Regions from separate parts of the Streptomyces sp. NPDC060002 genome, predicted to be linked through region 3. Evidence: riboswitches for the same ligand, from Rfam matches in the RefSeq annotation. Region 3 holds a riboswitch; each other region holds the start of a gene.

Region 1 (5,413 bases), on a different contig from region 3:
CCGTCCGCTCCCTGATGATCGAGCGGTAGGAGGCGATCATCCGGCCGGCGGCCTTGCCGTCGCCGAGGATCGCGCGCAGCTGGTCGATCTCGCCGTCGCGCACCATCTTCCAGAACTCGGAGCCGTCCGCGGGGTCCGACAGGGGCAGGTTCACATTGCGCACGCCCGGCAGTTCGACGTCCGGGCCCTCCAGCTTCTGGTCCGCGGCGTTGCGGAAGTCGAAGATCGTGTGCAGGCCCAGGCCGGAGAGGAACGCGGCGTCCTCGTCGGTCGCGTGCGCGAGATGTCCGCTGCGGAACAGCGCGCCGTGCCGCACCCTACGGCCGTCGACGGTCGGCAGACCGCCCACATCCCGGAAGTTGCGCACAGCGGCCAGCTCGGGCTCGGTCGACGGGATCTGCTGCGTCACGGGGGCTCCCTCGCTGCCGGTCTCCGTCGGCGCGGCTCGTGGTGGCCGACGGGACATCTCCCCGACGATACGACATGGATTCCCCGGGCAACGGGTTGTCCACAGGGCGGTACCGCGCACGTCTGCCCAGGTGAAGAGTTGTCCACCGAAAGTTGCCCGGCAGGCCGGCCGCATTCGATGATGTTGGTGCTTGATCGCACCTGTTCGAATCAGTGGGGGTTTGATGCCCGAGATCGCCGACAACGGCCGCACCTGGCTCCTTTCCGGGCCGACGAGCAGCTACGCCCTCCACCTCACCGAGGGCGACGAGCTGGTCCACCTGCACTGGGGCCCGGGCATCGCGCTCGCGGACGCCGAGGCGCTCGCCGGCCATCCGCCGTCGGAGCGCGGGGCGTCCTTCGAGTCCCCGCTCGACGGCCGGGAGGAGTACCCGGTCGAGGGCGGACCCCGCTTCGTCCGGCCCGCCCTGTCCGTGCGCACCGACGAGCGACGCGGCACCGAGTGGTCCTACGAGGGCTTCGAGGCCGACGGCGGCGAGCTGCGGCTGCGGTTCCGGGACGCCGGGCTGACCGTCACCCTGCACTACCGGATGCGGGGCGATGTCGTCGAGCGCTGGACGACCCTGCGCAACGACGGTGAGCGGCCGCTGGAGCTGCTGCGCGCCGACTCCGCCACCTGGACCCTGCCCGAGCGCGACGACTGGCGGCTGTCGCAGCTGCACGGCCGCTGGGCCGCCGAGTCCCGGCTCACCCGGTCCCCCCTCACCTACGGGGAGCAGGTCATCGGCAGCCGCCGCGGCCACACCGGGCACCAGCACCTGCCCTGGGTCGCCCTGGACACCGACGCGACCGAGGAGCGCGGCGAGGTCTACGGCTGCGCCCTCGGCTGGTCGGGTTCCTGGCGGATCGCCGTCGCCCAACTCCCGGACGCGCGCGTACAGATCACCGGGGGCGCCGGGTACGACGACTCGGGTCTGCTGCGGCTGGCCGCGGGGGAGTCCTTCACCACACCGGTCTTCGCCGGACTGTGGAGCGACGCCGGCTTCGGCGGTGCGAGCCGCACCTGGCACGCCTACCAGCGCGCGTACGTCGTCCCGGATGCCGAACAGGACCGGCCGGTGCTGTTCAACTCCTGGGAGGCCACCTACTTCGACATCTCCGAGGAGCAGCAGGGCACGCTCGCCCGGCGGGCCGCCGCGATGGGCGTGGAGCTCTTCGTCGTCGACGACGGCTGGTTCGGGGCGCGCACCGGCGACCATGCCGGGCTCGGCGACTGGCAGCCCAACCCCGACCGGTTCCCGGGCGGACTGAAGCCCCTCGCCGACTACGTGCACGGCCTCGGCATGCAGTTCGGCATCTGGGTCGAGCCCGAGATGGTCAACCCGGACAGCGAGCTGTACCGGGCCCACCCCGACTGGGTGCAGTTCCAATCGGGACGAAAGCGGACGGAATTCCGCAATCAGCTCGTGCTGAACCTCGCGCGCGAGGACGTCCAGGAGTACCTCTGGGAGCAGCTCCACGGACTCCTCTCCAGCGCGCCCGTCGACTATGTGAAGTGGGACTTCAACCGCTGCTTCACCGACGCCGGCTGGCCGGACGACCCCTACCCGCAGCGCCTCTGGGTCGACCACGTCCGGGCTCTGTACGCGCTCCTGGACCGGCTGCGGGCGGCCCACCCCGGGGTCGCCTTCGAGTCCTGCTCCGGCGGCGGCGGGCGCATCGACCTCGGGATCATGAGCCGCACCGACCAGGTGTGGACCTCCGACAACACCGATCCGCTCGACCGGCTCGACATCCAGCACGGCTTCAGTCAGATCCACCCCGCCCGGGTCATGGCTGCGTGGGTCACCGACAGTCCCAACACCCAGCTCAACGGCCGGGTCAGCTCGCTGCGCTTCCGGTTCGTCAGCGCCATGGCCGGCGTGCTCGGCGTCGGCGGGGACCTCTCCGAGTGGAGCGAGGAGGAGCTCGCCGAGGCGCGTCGGTGGGTGGACCTCTACAAGGAGATCCGGCCCCTCGTGCAGCAGGGCGACCTCTACCGGCTGCGGCCCCCGGCGGGCGGCCTGAGCGCCGTCCAGTATGTGCGCGGTGACGAGAGTGTCGTCCTCGCCTGGCTCCAGGCGCAGCGGTTCGGCGAGCCCGTTCCGGCGCTGCGGCTGCGCGGACTCGACCCGACAGCGTCGTACGAATGCCGTGAAACGGGCGAAGTCCACCGAGGGGCGGTGCTGCTGCACCACGGACTGCGTACCGCACTGCGGGGCGACCTTGATGCGACGGTTATCCGGCTGCGTCGCATCTGAGGTTTCTGTCCGAATTGGATCCTTCGTTCCAACTCGCTCTGGAATAAAGGAACCTGGAGAGCCGTCACGTGAGCAGCGTCATATCCGTGACCGTGCGTCGTTCGCCATGTCCACGTAATTCGCATGCTTTCAAGGGTGCTTGCCGATGAACGAGCCCTTTGACTCACGCAGTGTGACCGGGGAATCTCGCAGCGGATCAAGAGAAAGGCGTTAACAGCACAACCTCTGCTTGTCCCTGTGCGTCCTGGTCGCTTACGTTCCACACCAATCCGGACGGACGCCGAATCCTGCCACCGCCCGGAACCCGCGCACTCACCCGTACGTGGCAGGAGCGGGGGACCCACAGGCACAACCGCCTGTTCCGGTCTCCGGAACAGGCTTTGGGGTAAAGCCGCGCCTCGGCGCGGCCGGACATCTCCAGTCCGCACCCGACAGCTCACCTCGCAGGCGCCGGAGAGGAATTCGCCATGCCCGCGAAGGGTAAGCACCGCCGTCCGAAGCCCCAGCGCTTCACTCGCTCCATCGCCGTCGCCGGAACCGGCGGCGCCGCGCTCGCCCTTCCGCTCATAGGTGCCGCCGGCGCTCACGCGGCCCCCGCGCAGTCCGTCTCCCAGTCGGCTTCCCAGGCCGTTCCGGAAAAGGCCGTGCAGTCCGTGCCGGTGGCGCAGAAGACGGCCACCGCCACGACGGCGAAGACCTACACCGTGCGGTCCGGCGACTATCTCTCGAAGATCGCCGACGACCAGAACGTCAGCGGCGGCTGGCAGAAGCTCTACCAGGACAACCGTCAGGCCGTCGGCGGCGACCCGTCGCTGATCCACCCCGGACTGAAGCTCTCCATCGGCAAGAAGGCCGCGACCTCCGCGACCGGCGGCACCGGCTCGTCCTCCGGTTCCTCCTCGTCCTCCTCGTCCTCCTCGTCGAAGTCGAAGGCGTCCGGAACCAAGTCGTCGTCCTCTTCCTCCTCTTCCTCCTCTTCCTCCTCGTCGTCCGGTTCGTCCTCCTCGAAGACGGTCACCCAGGCCGCCGAGAGCGGCACCGGTACCTCCAGCGGCTACACGCTGCCGGTGGGGGGCGCCACCGTCGGCACCGCCTACCACACGGCCGGCAGCATGTGGTCCAGCGGCTACCACACCGGCACCGACTTCGTCGTCCCGACCGGCACCACCCTCAAGGCCGTGGGTGCGGGCACCGTCGTCTCCGCGGGCTGGGGCGGCGCGTACGGCAACCAGGTCGTCATCAAGCTCGCCGACGGCTACTACGCCCAGTACGCCCACCTGTCCCAGCTCTCCGTCTCGGCCGGCCAGACCGTGACCGCGGGCCAGCAGGTCGGCCTCTCCGGCGCGACCGGCAATGTGACCGGCCCGCACCTGCACTTCGAGATCCGCACCACCCCGGACTACGGCTCCGACGTGGACCCGATCGCCTACCTCCGCTCGCACGGCGTCTCCGTCGGCTGATCCCCTCCGACTCCGACGACCTCCCGCCTGACACGCGGCCCAAGGCCGGACCCCGATCCCCGGGTCCGGCCTTCGGCGTGTCCGGGCGGCGCCGGTGTGGGAGTTCGCGCGTTCATGATCGTTCTATTGCGTTCTTGTGGCAGCCCTTCTCGCCCCATCGACAGGTGGGACAGAGTGGGGACACAGTGATCCCCGTCAGTGAGCAAGCGCTTTCTATCGCTCCTCGGAGGTCCTGTGTCCGGCGTCGACCGACGCATCGTCATCAAGGGCGCCGCCGCCGCGGCCGCCGTCACCGTCGCGGCCCTGCTGGCCGGACTCGTCTCCGCGCCTCCCGGGCACGCCGCCGGGACCCCGCGCCGGATCGTCGAGAACCTCGACCGCGGCCTGGTCGCCACCCCGTCAGGCGACGGGACCTTCCTCAGCTGGCGGCTGCTCGGCACCGAATACGCGCGGTACGGCGACGCCATCGCCTTCAACGTCTACAAGAACGGCCGCCGCCTCAACCGGGAGCCGATCAGGAAATCGACGACCTATCAGGACGACAGCCGGGGGACGGGGACGTACACCGTCCGCGCCGTCGTCGACGGGCATGTGCAGAAGCCGAGTCCGGCAGCCCTGCTCCTCACCGACGGCTACGCCGAGATCCCGCTGGCCGGCGCCGACGGCTACACCGTGCAGCACGCCTGGCCGGGTGACCTCGACGGCGACGGACGCTACGAGCTCGTCGTCAGCCGGCTGTCCGGGACCCGCGACCGGCCGGACCTGCTGGAGGCGTACACGCTCACCGGCGAGCGCCTGTGGCGGGTCGACCTCGGCCCCGGCTCCTACACCCAGGCCGGCGGGAACGGCGCCAACGACCCGGCGCCCGCCGCGATCAGCGGGTCCACGGCGATCGGCGGCTACCGCAACGACGACAACGTCACCGTCTACGACCTCGACTCCGACGGCCGTGCCGAGGTGCTGGCGCACACCGCCGCCGGGACCACCTTCGCCGACGGTGCTCAGGTCACCGCCGCCTCGCCCGCGAACCAGTTCGTGTCGGTGATCGACGGAGCGACCGGCACCGAGCGGACCCGGCAGCCCGTCCCCGACGACTTCGTGGCCGACGGCCCCTCCGGCGGCCACTTCGGCATCGCCTACCTCGACGGCGAACACCCCAGCCTGGTCACCAAGTCGGTCACCCGGGTCGGAGCCAGGCGCGGCGCGTTCCGGGTCCTGTTCCAGACCTGGGACTTCGACGGCACG
Region 2 (5,413 bases), on a different contig from region 3:
GTCTGGCGCTGCGCGCTGGAGGGGACGAAGTACGACACCGGGGTGCACTTCAACGTCCGTGCCACCGCCCACGTCGTCTTCTCGGCAAGGGCGCGGGACGGCGACGCCGGGGCGATGCACATGCTGAGCCTGCTCTCCGAGAACGAGGCAACGGCGCTGGACTGGCTGCGCAAGGCCGTGGACGCGGGGAAGACGGAGCTGGCGGGGCAGGTCGGCGAGCGGCTCCTCGGACAGGGGGAGGCGGAGGAGGCACTGCCGTATCTGCGGAGCGCGGCGGAGCGGAATCCGGACGGTCACGAGACGAGACTGGTCGGGGAGGCCCACCTCGCCCTGGCAGAGCAAGCGCTGAGCAGGGCGGCGCACGGCGGTGACATGGCGGCGGCACACCGACTGGGGGACCTGTTGCTCGGGCAGGGTGAGTTGAGCAGGGCGTCGCGCCACTACACGGAGGCCGAGGCGGGCGGGTACGCCCCGGTCGCCCGGAGCGCTGCCGTGTACTTCCTGCTGCGCTTCGAGGCCGAACTGGCCGAGGTACTGCTCACCCGTGCCGCCGCCTCCGGAGACGGGAAGGCCGCACGTCTGCTGAGTGACGCCCAGGAGCCGCGCCAGAGCCTGGACGACGCCGCGGAGTACTTCAACGCCGGCCACCCCCTGGACGCGGCCCACCACGGTGCCGTACTGGAGAAGATGGGGCTCCTGGAGCAGGCCCGCACGGACTACGAACAGGGCTGCGCCGACGGCGACGCCTACGCCGCCTATCGCCTCGCCCTCCTCCTCGACAAACAGAGCAACTTCAGCGAGGCCACCCTCTGGTACCGCAAGGCCGCCGACATGGGGCACCCCGGCGCGCGGAAGGCCCTCGCGGAACACGTCGAGGACACCGCTACGGTCAAGGAGTGACCGAGCAGCCCGACACAGACAACCCGGACAGCACCGCTCCCGAACTCTTCACCTGGGAGTTCGCGACCGACCCCTACCCCGCCTACGCCTGGCTGCGCGAGCACGCGCCCGTGCACCGCACCGTGTTGCCCAGTGGTGTCGAGGCCTGGCTGGTCACCCGGTACGGCGACGCGAAACAGGCCCTCGCCGACCAGCGGCTCTCCAAGAACCCGGCGCATCATGACGAACCGGCGCACGCCAAGGGCAAGACCGGCATCCCCGGTGAGCGCAAGGCCGAGCTGATGACGCATCTGCTCAACATCGACCCGCCGGACCACACCCGGCTGCGACGGCTCGTCAGCAAGGCCTTCACGCCCCGCCGGGTCGCCGAGTTCGCGCCGCGCGTCCAGGAGCTGACGGATCAGCTCATCGACCGGTTCGCCGCCGAGGGCGGTGCCGACCTCATCCACGACTTCGCCTTTCCTCTCCCCATCTACGCGATCTGCGACCTCCTGGGCGTCCCCCGCGAGGACCAGGACGACTTCCGCGACTGGGCGGGGATGATGATCCGGCACGGCGGGGGCCCGAGGGGCGGGGTCGCGCGGTCGGTGAAGAAGATGCGCGGGTACCTGCTGGAGCTCATCCACCGCAAGCGCGCGGAGCTCCCCGCCGACCCGGCTCCCGGCGAGGACCTCCTCTCCGGTCTGATCCGCGCCTCGGACCATGGCGAGCACCTCACCGAGAACGAGGCCGCCGCCATGGCCTTCATCCTGCTGTTCGCCGGCTTCGAGACGACCGTCAATCTCATCGGCAACGGCACCTACGCCCTCCTCACCCACCCCGAGCAGCGCGAACGCCTCCAGCGGTCGCTCACCGAGGACGACGGCGACCGCGGCCTCCTCGAAACCGGCGTCGAGGAACTCCTGCGCTACGACGGCCCCGTGGAGCTCGCCACCTGGCGGTTCGCGACCGAGCCGCTGAGCGTCGGCGGGCAGGACATCGCGCCGGGCGACCCCGTCCTCGTCGTACTGGCGGCGGCCGACCGTGACCCGGCGCGCTTCTCGGACCCCGACACCCTCGACCTGTCCCGCCGCGACAACCAGCACCTCGGCTACGGCCATGGCATCCACTACTGCCTGGGCGCCCCGCTGGCCCGGCTGGAGGGCCAGACCGCGCTGGCCACCCTCCTGACCCGGCTGCCCGACCTCCGACTGGCCGTGGATCCGGCCGAGTTGAGGTGGCGCGGTGGGCTCATCATGCGCGGATTGCGGACTTTGCCGGTCGAGTTCACTCCGGTGCAATCCGGCTCATAAGCGGTCCATGTCTGACCGGATGTCAGCCGGAGTGTGACCGTTCGGCGGAGCAAAGGTGACCAACACTCAAGTCTGTGATCTTCACGTGATCTGCGCGGCATTAACTTGTGACAAGTGATCGTCTGCCGATACGTTCACTCGTCAGCGCGGAACATCGGTCTCACCCGCCGCGCCGGTCAGTGCTGTCCAGAGAAAGGCCCCTCGCATGCTCTCCGGGAACGGTCGTCACCGTCGCCCCCGCCAGGCCCCGGCCCTCCTTGTCGCGGCCGGAGTGACGGGCTCCGCCATCGCCATCCCGCTGCTCGCCGCCTCCGGCGCGAGCGCGGCCGACGGCACGGTGTGGGACAAGGTGGCGCAGTGCGAGACCGGCGCCTCGTGGAGCGCCGACGACGGCGACGGCGAGTACGGCGGCCTGAGCCTCACCCAGAAGGACTGGGAGACGTACGGCGGCCTCGACTACGCGACGAGCCCGGACCTGGCCAGCCGCAGCCAGCAGATCGCCGTGGCGCAGAAGGTGCTCGCGGCCGACGGCATCGGGGCATGGGGCACCTGCGGGCTGACCTCCGGGCTCACCCAGGAGAACGGCGCACTGAACGTGGACACCGGCGTGGCGGACGACTCGTCCGACTCGTCCGACTCATCAGGGTCTTCCGGATTGTCCGACCTGTCCAGGGGGTTGTCCGGATCCTCGGGCTCCTCGACGAGCGGTGACTCCTCGACGGGATCGTCCGACTCGTCCGCCGATTCCTCCGGTTCGCCCTCGGCGTCCACTTCCTCCCCTTCGTCCTCTTCCTCCGCCGCCACGGATGACTCCGGCACGTCCGGCGGTTCCGGCGGCCGGGGTGACGGGTCGACGGGCGACGGTTCCCCCACGGCGACCCCGGAAACGGGCGACTCGGACAATTCCGGCCAGGATGAGGGCTCTTGGAGCCTCGTCGACACCAGCTCCCTCGGCTCCGGCCGCCACCGTGGCGCCACCGCCGACGAGGCGGCGACCAAGAGCGCGACCGACACCGGCGTGGACGGCACCACCACCGCCTCCGCCGGCCGGCATGCCGCGGCCACCTATGTCGTCCAGGAGGGCGACTCCCTCGCGTCCATCGCCGACTCCCTTGGCCTCGACGGCGGATGGCGCGCCCTCTACGCCGAGAACAGGGACCTCATCGGCGTCGACCCGAGCAACATCGCCGCCGGTCAGACCCTCGACACAGGGGTGTAATAGGGCGCAAAGCCCAAGAAAAACAGCGGGAGTTCACGTCACGCTTCGCGCCGAATGTCCGTTTTGGTGAAAGTGTGGGATGAGTCTCAGAAGCCCTGATCGTCTTTGAAATTCCGCCGATCGCGTGTCTACGGTCGAGGCCGCTCGGCAACCCGAGCCCCGGCCGTCGCAACGCCGAATCCTGCCAGCGACGACCCGGGAACAGTCGTCGCGTAAGCGCCGCAGGCAGGAGCGGGGGACCCAAGGTAAGTGCCGCGCCGGTCGGTCGACCGGAACGGCTCGGGGTGAAGCCACACCTCCCACGGAGCAGCGCTCCGGCGGACGAGGACGTGGCCGGGCAACTCACACGGCCCGAACCCGACAGCTCACCTCGCAGGCGTCGGTGAGGGGATCCACCATGCTGTTTTCCGCCAAGGGCAAGCACCGCCGCCCGTCCAAGGCGACCCGCGTCGCCGCGCTCGCCGGCGTCACCGGTGTCGCCATCGCCGCCCCGCTGATGGCGGCCGGCAGCGCCTCCGCCGCCACCGCCTCCGAGTGGGACGCGGTCGCCCAGTGCGAGGCCGGCGGCAACTGGTCCATCAACACCGGCAACGGCTACTACGGCGGCCTCCAGTTCTCGGCGTCCACCTGGGCCGCGTACGGCGGCACCGCCTACGCCTCCACCGCCGACCAGGCCTCCAAGTCCCAGCAGATAGCCATCGGCGAGAAGGTCCTCGCGGGCCAGGGCAAGGGTGCCTGGCCGGTCTGCGGCACCGGCCTGTCCGGCGCCGCCTACAACGGCGGCAGCGCCGGCTCCTCGAGCTCCGGCTCGGCCGGCTCCTCCGGTTCCTCCAGCTCGTCGAACAGCGGCGGCACCAGCAGCCGCTCGACCGAGGAGCAGAGCGCCTCCCGCTCGACCGACCGCCCGGCCGCCTCCAAGACGGTCACCACCCCGACCGGCGAGAAGGTCAAGAAGGGCGACGGCGAGTACAAGGTCGTCAAGGGCGACACCCTCAGCTCCATCGCCGAGAAGCACAAGGTCAAGGGCGGCTGGGCGAAGCTGTTCGAGCTGAACAAGGACATCGTCGTCGAAGCGGACCTCATCTACCCGGGCCAGCAGCTGCACCTGAAGTGACACTGCGCCTGAAGTGACACTGCGCCTGAAGTGACACTGCGCCTGAAGTGACAACTTCACATGCCGTGACACTGGGCCTGAAGTGTCATGGCACGTGAAGTGACACCTGGCCCCAAGAGAAGCCACAGCGCCCTCACATCCGAGGTCGGCACACTGAAGACCTCGTGAGGGTCACCCCCCGTCCCCACGGGCTCCCCGCTCCGGTGCGTGTTCCCCCGTACGCACCGGAGCGGGGTTTCTCTTTGCCCGTTCGTCACTTCCTGTCGGCCTTTCTCGGCCACCCCCTTTGTTCCGGGCGGAAACAATAGGTACGGTCTCCCTGTCCACGGGACGGTCGGTCGGCTGCCGACGGCTCCGGGGCGGTTAGGCTCTAGTCGCAAGGCTCAGCAAGGGATCGTCACGGTCCCTGGGCCCCGCACAACCAGCGTCACATCCCAAGAAGGAGATGCTCGTGCCGTCCATCGACGTCGTCGTAGCCCGGGAAATCCTGGACTCCCGAGGCAACCCCACGGTCGAGGTCGAGGTCGGCCTCGACGACGGCAGCACGGGTCGTGCCGCCGTTCCGTCCGGCGCCTCCACCGGTGCCTTCGAGGCCATCGAGCTCCGCGACGGTGACCCCAACCGCTACCTCGGCAAGGGTGTCGAGAAGGCCGTCCTCGCCGTCATCGAGCAGATCGGCCCGGAGCTCGTCGGCTACGACGCCACCGAGCAGCGCCTGATCGACCAGGCCATGTTCGACCTGGACGCCACCGACAACAAGGGCTCGCTCGGCGCCAACGCCATCCTCGGCGTCTCGCTCGCCGTCGCCCACGCCGCCTCCGAGGCCAGCGACCTGCCGCTGTTCCGCTACCTGGGCGGCCCCAACGCGCACCTGCTGCCGGTGCCGAT
Region 3 (5,413 bases):
TCCCCGGCCTCGTCGCCCTCCGTGACCTTCGCGCCCTTGGGGGCGGTGAAGTCGAAGGTGGACGCGGCGGGCTTGGCGAAGCTGACCTGGGTGAAGCCGGCGTCCACGACTGCGGCGCCGCCGCTCGCCGGGGTCAGCGTGAACTTCAGCGGCAGGCCCGTCTTCGCGTCCACGGCCACACTGATCGCGCCGACCGTGGAACCGGACTGCTTCGGCTTTACCAGCAGCTTGTAGGCGTCACGCCCGGCGACCTGGACGGTGCCGTCGACGGTCACGGAGGTCGTGTCGTCGACCGCCTTCAGAGCGTCCTCGGTGAGCTCCTTGGGCGTGGCGGGGACGGGGGTCTCCGCCTTCCCGGAGCCCTTGCCAGAGCTCTCGCCTGCGGTCGAGTGGTAGACCTCGTTGGACGCGCTGTCGTACCCCCACACGTCCTTGCCGTTGTGGATGACGCTGTACTCGGCGGCGTTCTCCAGCAGCGAGAGCTTCTGCCGGTCCGGGCCGTCGGCGGCGACGCGCAGGGTGTGCGTGCCGGCGGCGAGTTCGGTGAGCTTGGTGGACGGATCGGCGGACGAGCCGTCACCGCCCTGTCCGGTGGCTCCCGAGAGGAGCCCGCTCTCCAGTCCGCCGAGGTCGGGCAGCCCGAGATCGGTGCTGATCTTCACCGTTCCGGACAGCTGCTGTACGTCCGAAGCGGCGATCTTGTCGAGGAGCTGCTGTGCGGTGATCTTCGGCAGGTCGGGGTCGCCGGAGTCGGCGAGCGCCGGGACCAGCCCGATCGTCGCCGCCGCGACACCGATCACGGTGACCGGGACGATGTACCGTGCGGCCTTGCGCCGTCCGAGGCGCAGCTCGTCGGTTTCCCCGCCGGTCGGCTCCCCGCCGGTCGTGGTGTCGTCGGATGCCTTCGGTGCCATGTGTGCCTTACCTCCGTCGTCGGCGGCGGCTGGTCATCTCGCGCTTGTACGTCCCCACCCCAAGCCGCCATTCTCACCCGAATCGGTGAGGAGTGGTGTTTTCCGTGGTTCCCATCTGACCAAATCGGCCACGGGGAAGCGTCAGCCCGAGGGCTCAACTCCACATACGCCTGCGGTATGACACGAAGGTGACGAGCCGCCGTCCGACCCGTAGGGGTCGCCGGGGTCAGCCCGCCCGGTGGACCACCGCGTCGCAGAGTTCCATCAGCGCCGCCTTCGCGTCGCACTCCCGCAGCGGCGCCAACGCGGACCGCGCTTCCTTCGCGTACCGCACGGTGTCCCGGCGGGCCTGCTCCAGCGCCGGGTGGGCCCGGAGCGCCTCCAGCGCCTCGGTGTGCCGGGCGTCGTCGGTCAGGTCGGAGTCCAGCAGCTCGCACAGGGCGATGTCCTCGGGCAGCGACAGCCGCGCCGCCCGCTCCCGCAGCCGCAGCACGGGCAGCGTGGGAACGCCCTCGCGCAGGTCCGTGCCCGGCGTCTTGCCCGACTCGTGCGAGTCGGAGGCGATGTCCAGGACGTCGTCCGCGAGCTGGAAGGCGACGCCGAGCCGCTCGCCGTACTGCGTGAGCACGTCGACGACCGTGTCGTCGGCGCCGGACATCATCGCCCCGAACCGGCAGGCCACCGCCACCAGCGAACCCGTCTTGCCGCCGAGCACGTCGAGGTAGTGGTCGACCGGGTCCCGCCCGTCCGTCGGACCCGCGGTCTCCAGGATCTGCCCGGTGACCAGCCGCTCGAACGCCTCCGCCTGTACCCGTACCGCCTCCGGCCCGAGGTCGGCCAGGATGTGGGAGGCGCGAGCGAAGAGGAAGTCGCCCGTGAGGACGGCGACGGAGTTCCCCCAGCGGGTGTTGGCGCTGGACACCCCGCGCCGCACGGCCGCCTCGTCCATCACGTCGTCGTGGTACAGCGTGGCCAGGTGGGTCAGCTCCACCACGACGGCCGACGGCACGACACCCGGCGCGTACGGGTCCCCGAACTGCGACGCGAGCACCACGAGCAGCGGCCGGAACCGCTTGCCGCCCGCGCGTACGAGGTGCTGGGCGGCCTCCGTGATGAACGGGACCTCACTCTTGGTGGCCTCGAGCAAGCCTTCCTCGACAGCCGCCAATCCGGCCTGGACATCGGCTTCCAGAGCCTGGTCCCGCACGCTCAGCCCGAACGGCCCGACGACGGTCACGAGGGGTCTCCTGTCTGCTGGTGTCTACTGGCGATTACGCGGTTTGTCGATAGGTCTCTGCCATCACTCAAGTCAGCGTATCCGGTCACGTTTCGATCACCGATAGCCCCCACGTCCCGCGGGCTCGAATGGCTCGCCCGGGAGGCGCCTCGCAGGCCAGGCGCTATCGGATCACGCCCGATATGTTTTCGATCAGCTCATATGAGCGGACATGGAGAGAGTTTCCGGGAAGCGGAGATTCACGTCCCGGACCGGGGCGCCCGTCGAGGTGACGGGCGCGGTCACCCCCTCTTCACGTGACGACCATCACGCATTCCCTTCAGCCTCCCCCTCGACGCGCCGGGGGCAACTCCGGGCGATTTCCCTCCGCGGTCCATTGCCGGTCCTTTAACGATGAGTTGGGGCTATTGCCCGATTCGCCGCTCTTGTGAATGCTGGTGACTTGGCTCACCCCTCAGGGAGATCCGGTCCGACCTCGACGTTCACCGATTCTCCGCACCCCGTAAGCAAGTTGAAGGTTTGCACCCACAAAGGATCAAGCACCTCATAGGTCACAGACCAAGGTCAATAGGGGTGATCTGTGAATCCGGTACTTGTTTCGGACATGTGCTCTCGCATACGTTCCCGGCCTGTCGGGTGGAACGCCGAATCCTGCCGCCGCCCGCACACCCATCGACACCGCTCGGCAGGAGCGGGGGAACCAGGTAAGTCGCCGAAACGGATTTTCCGGATGTCTTGGATACCCGAGATGTTTCGGACAGGCCGGTACGGCTTGGGGTCAAGTCGCGACCGTCAGGACGCGACCGGGCAGCTCCCGCCCGAACCCGACAGCTCACCTCGCAGGCGCCGGAGAGGAAAATCGTCATGCCCGCTGCCGCTCAGCCGCGCCGCAACCGTTTCGTCCGCACGCTCGCCGTCGCCGTCACCGGCGCGGCCGTGCTCGCTCTCCCCGTCCTCGGGGCGACCACCGCCTCCGCGGCGACTCCGGCCGTCTCCACGGCCACCAGCCTCGGCTACGCCAACAACCTCGACGGCTGGATCCGTGCCTCCCTCCAGGTCATGGGGCAGCACGGCATCCCGGGGACGTACAACGGCATCTACCGCAACGTCATCCGCGAGTCCTCCGGCAACCCCAACGCCATCAACCTCTGGGACTCCAACGCGGCCGCGGGCATCCCGTCCAAGGGGCTGCTCCAGGTCATCGACCCGACGTTCCGCGCCTACCACGTCAACGGCACGTCGTGGGACTCGTACGACCCGGTCGCGAACATCACCGCCGCCTGCAACTACGCGGCCGCGCGCTACGGCTCGATCGACAACGTGTTCGGCGCGTACTGACCGTCCCGCCCGGGCCCGGTCGCCGGCGTCGGCAGGCGACAGCCGGTAGCCGGTAGCCGGTTACGGAAACAGTTGTTCGAGGACGACGGCCACGCCGTCGTCCTCGTTCGACGTCGTCACCTCGTCGGCCACCGCCTTGAGTTCCGGATGGGCGTTGGCCATGGCGACACCACGAGCCGCCCAGTCGAACATCGGGATGTCGTTGGGCATGTCCCCGAACGCGACGGTGTCCTCGGGCCGCAGCCCCAGATGTTCGGCGGCCAGGGCCAGACCCGTCGCCTTGGTGATCCCGCAGGGCTGGAGTTCGACCGTGCCCGGCCCCGACATGGTGACCGTGGCCAGCGAACCGACCACCGAGCGGGCCGTCGACGCCAACTCGTCGTCGGACAGCGTGGGATGGCGCAGCAGCACCTTGCTGATCGGCTCGCACCACAGGTCGTCGCGCCGGCCGACGCGCAGGGCGGGCAGTGTCGGGTGCGGCATCCGGTAGCCCGGCTCGATGAGCGTCAGCCCGTCGACACCGTCCTGGTCGACGGCCGCGTACAACTGCCCCACCTCCGCCTCGATCTTGCCGAGCGCGGTCTCGGCCAGCTCCCGGTCCAGGGTGACCGACCACAGCAGACGGTCCGCGCCGGCGTCGTACAACTGCGCGCCCTGCCCGCACACCGCGAGCCCCCTGCTGTGCAGCCGGTCGAGCAGCGGGCGCACCCGGGGCGCGGGCCGTCCCGTCACCACCAGGTGGCGTGCGCCGGCGGCCGCCACCCGCGCGAGCGCGTCGAGCGACCGGTCGGAGAAGGTGTCGTCGCCGCGGAGCAGCGTCCCGTCCAGATCGGTGGCGATGAGGGAGTACGCGGTGCGCGCGGCATATGCGGTGGGTGCGGCCATGATCAGAGAATACGGATCCCAGGCCCCCCGGGTCCGACACGAACCGGCCGACGTTCAGGTCCTGTCCTGTTCTGCCAACTCCCCTTGTGCGCCAGGCTCACGACTGGCTGCCGGCCGACTCGATGAAACGGCTTTCTGGCACATCGCCGGGTTGCGGACGGTTGTAGGCCTCTGCACCGGTTGGCAACAAGATGGGACGCTACCTACCGCGACGCCCGGGTGGAGCGGTACCGTCCAGGTGTCCAGGGGGACTTGATCGGGGGGTCAGGTTGAGCAGTGGGCGCATTCGTGTGCTGAGGCCGCAGGACCTCGGCGAGGGGGAGAGGGAGCGGTGGCGCGCGCTGCGTGCCGCGTCGGCGCTTCCGCGAAACCCCTTCATGGAACCGGAGTTCACCGACGCCGTGGGCCTGGTACAGCCACGCTCGCGGGTGGCGGTGGTGTACGAGGGGCGTGAGCCGGTCGGTTTCCTGCCCCACGAGCGGGGCCTGCTCGGACAGGGCCAGGCCCTCGCGTACGGCGTCTCGGACGCGCAGGGCGCGGTGCTGGCCCCGGGTCTCGGGCTGGACGCCGACGAACTGATGCGGGCATGTGCCCTGTCGAGCTTCGCCTTCGACAACCTGGAGGCGGAGCAAGGGCTGTTCACCCCGCACGCGGCCGAGGAGTACGCCTCCTATGTCATCGACGTCGAAAAGGGTTACGAGACCTACGAGTCCGTGCTGCGCGCCCAGTCGCCGAAGTTCCTGAAGACGACTCTGGCCAAGGAGCGCAGGCTCGGGCGTCAGGTCGGGGAGTTGCGGTTCGTGTTCGACGAACGCGATCCGGCAGCGCTGCGCACGCTCATGGCGTGGAAGTCCGCGCAGTACCGCAGGACCGGCCGCCGGGACCGGTTCGCGCAGGAGTGGATCACCCGGCTCGTGAACGCGCTCTCCGCGACGCGCGCGCCGGAGTGCTCCGGCACTCTCTCCGTCCTGTACGCCGGTGACCAACCGGTCGCCGCGCACTTCGGACTGCGTTCGTCGACCGTCCTGGCCTGCTGGTT

Evidence for each region. Region 3 has a riboswitch for cyclic di-AMP ahead of ACFWBD_RS10440 (transglycosylase SLT domain-containing protein). Riboswitches for the same ligand answer to the same signal wherever they lie in the genome.
Region 1: linked by a shared signal. The riboswitch ahead of ACFWBD_RS02445 (LysM peptidoglycan-binding domain-containing M23 family metallopeptidase) and the one ahead of ACFWBD_RS10440 (transglycosylase SLT domain-containing protein) in region 3 are both predicted to bind cyclic di-AMP.
Region 2: linked by a shared signal. The riboswitch ahead of ACFWBD_RS23525 (transglycosylase family protein) and the one ahead of ACFWBD_RS10440 (transglycosylase SLT domain-containing protein) in region 3 are both predicted to bind cyclic di-AMP.

What each region holds. Positions count from the first base shown of each region.
Region 1 is NZ_JBHWUW010000001.1:527,694-533,106, reverse strand. Features, by position in the region: gene ACFWBD_RS02455 (tyrosine-protein phosphatase) at 1-409, opposite strand, end outside; gene ACFWBD_RS02450 (alpha-galactosidase) at 633-2,708, shown strand; cyclic di-AMP (ydaO/yuaA leader) riboswitch at 2,977-3,171, shown strand; gene ACFWBD_RS02445 (LysM peptidoglycan-binding domain-containing M23 family metallopeptidase) at 3,176-4,168, shown strand; gene ACFWBD_RS02440 (hypothetical protein) at 4,403-5,413, shown strand, end outside.
Region 2 is NZ_JBHWUW010000027.1:62,488-67,900, reverse strand. Features, by position in the region: gene ACFWBD_RS23540 (hypothetical protein) at 1-900, shown strand, start outside; gene ACFWBD_RS23535 (cytochrome P450) at 897-2,192, shown strand; gene ACFWBD_RS23530 (transglycosylase family protein) at 2,398-3,411, shown strand; cyclic di-AMP (ydaO/yuaA leader) riboswitch at 3,619-3,805, shown strand; gene ACFWBD_RS23525 (transglycosylase family protein) at 3,809-4,525, shown strand; gene eno (phosphopyruvate hydratase) at 4,971-5,413, shown strand, end outside.
Region 3 is NZ_JBHWUW010000008.1:88,895-94,307, reverse strand. Features, by position in the region: gene ACFWBD_RS10450 (outer membrane lipoprotein carrier protein LolA) at 1-914, opposite strand, end outside; gene ACFWBD_RS10445 (polyprenyl synthetase family protein) at 1,141-2,151, opposite strand; cyclic di-AMP (ydaO/yuaA leader) riboswitch at 2,784-3,012, shown strand; gene ACFWBD_RS10440 (transglycosylase SLT domain-containing protein) at 3,016-3,489, shown strand; gene ACFWBD_RS10435 (HAD family hydrolase) at 3,550-4,374, opposite strand; gene ACFWBD_RS10430 (GNAT family N-acetyltransferase) at 4,665-5,413, shown strand, end outside.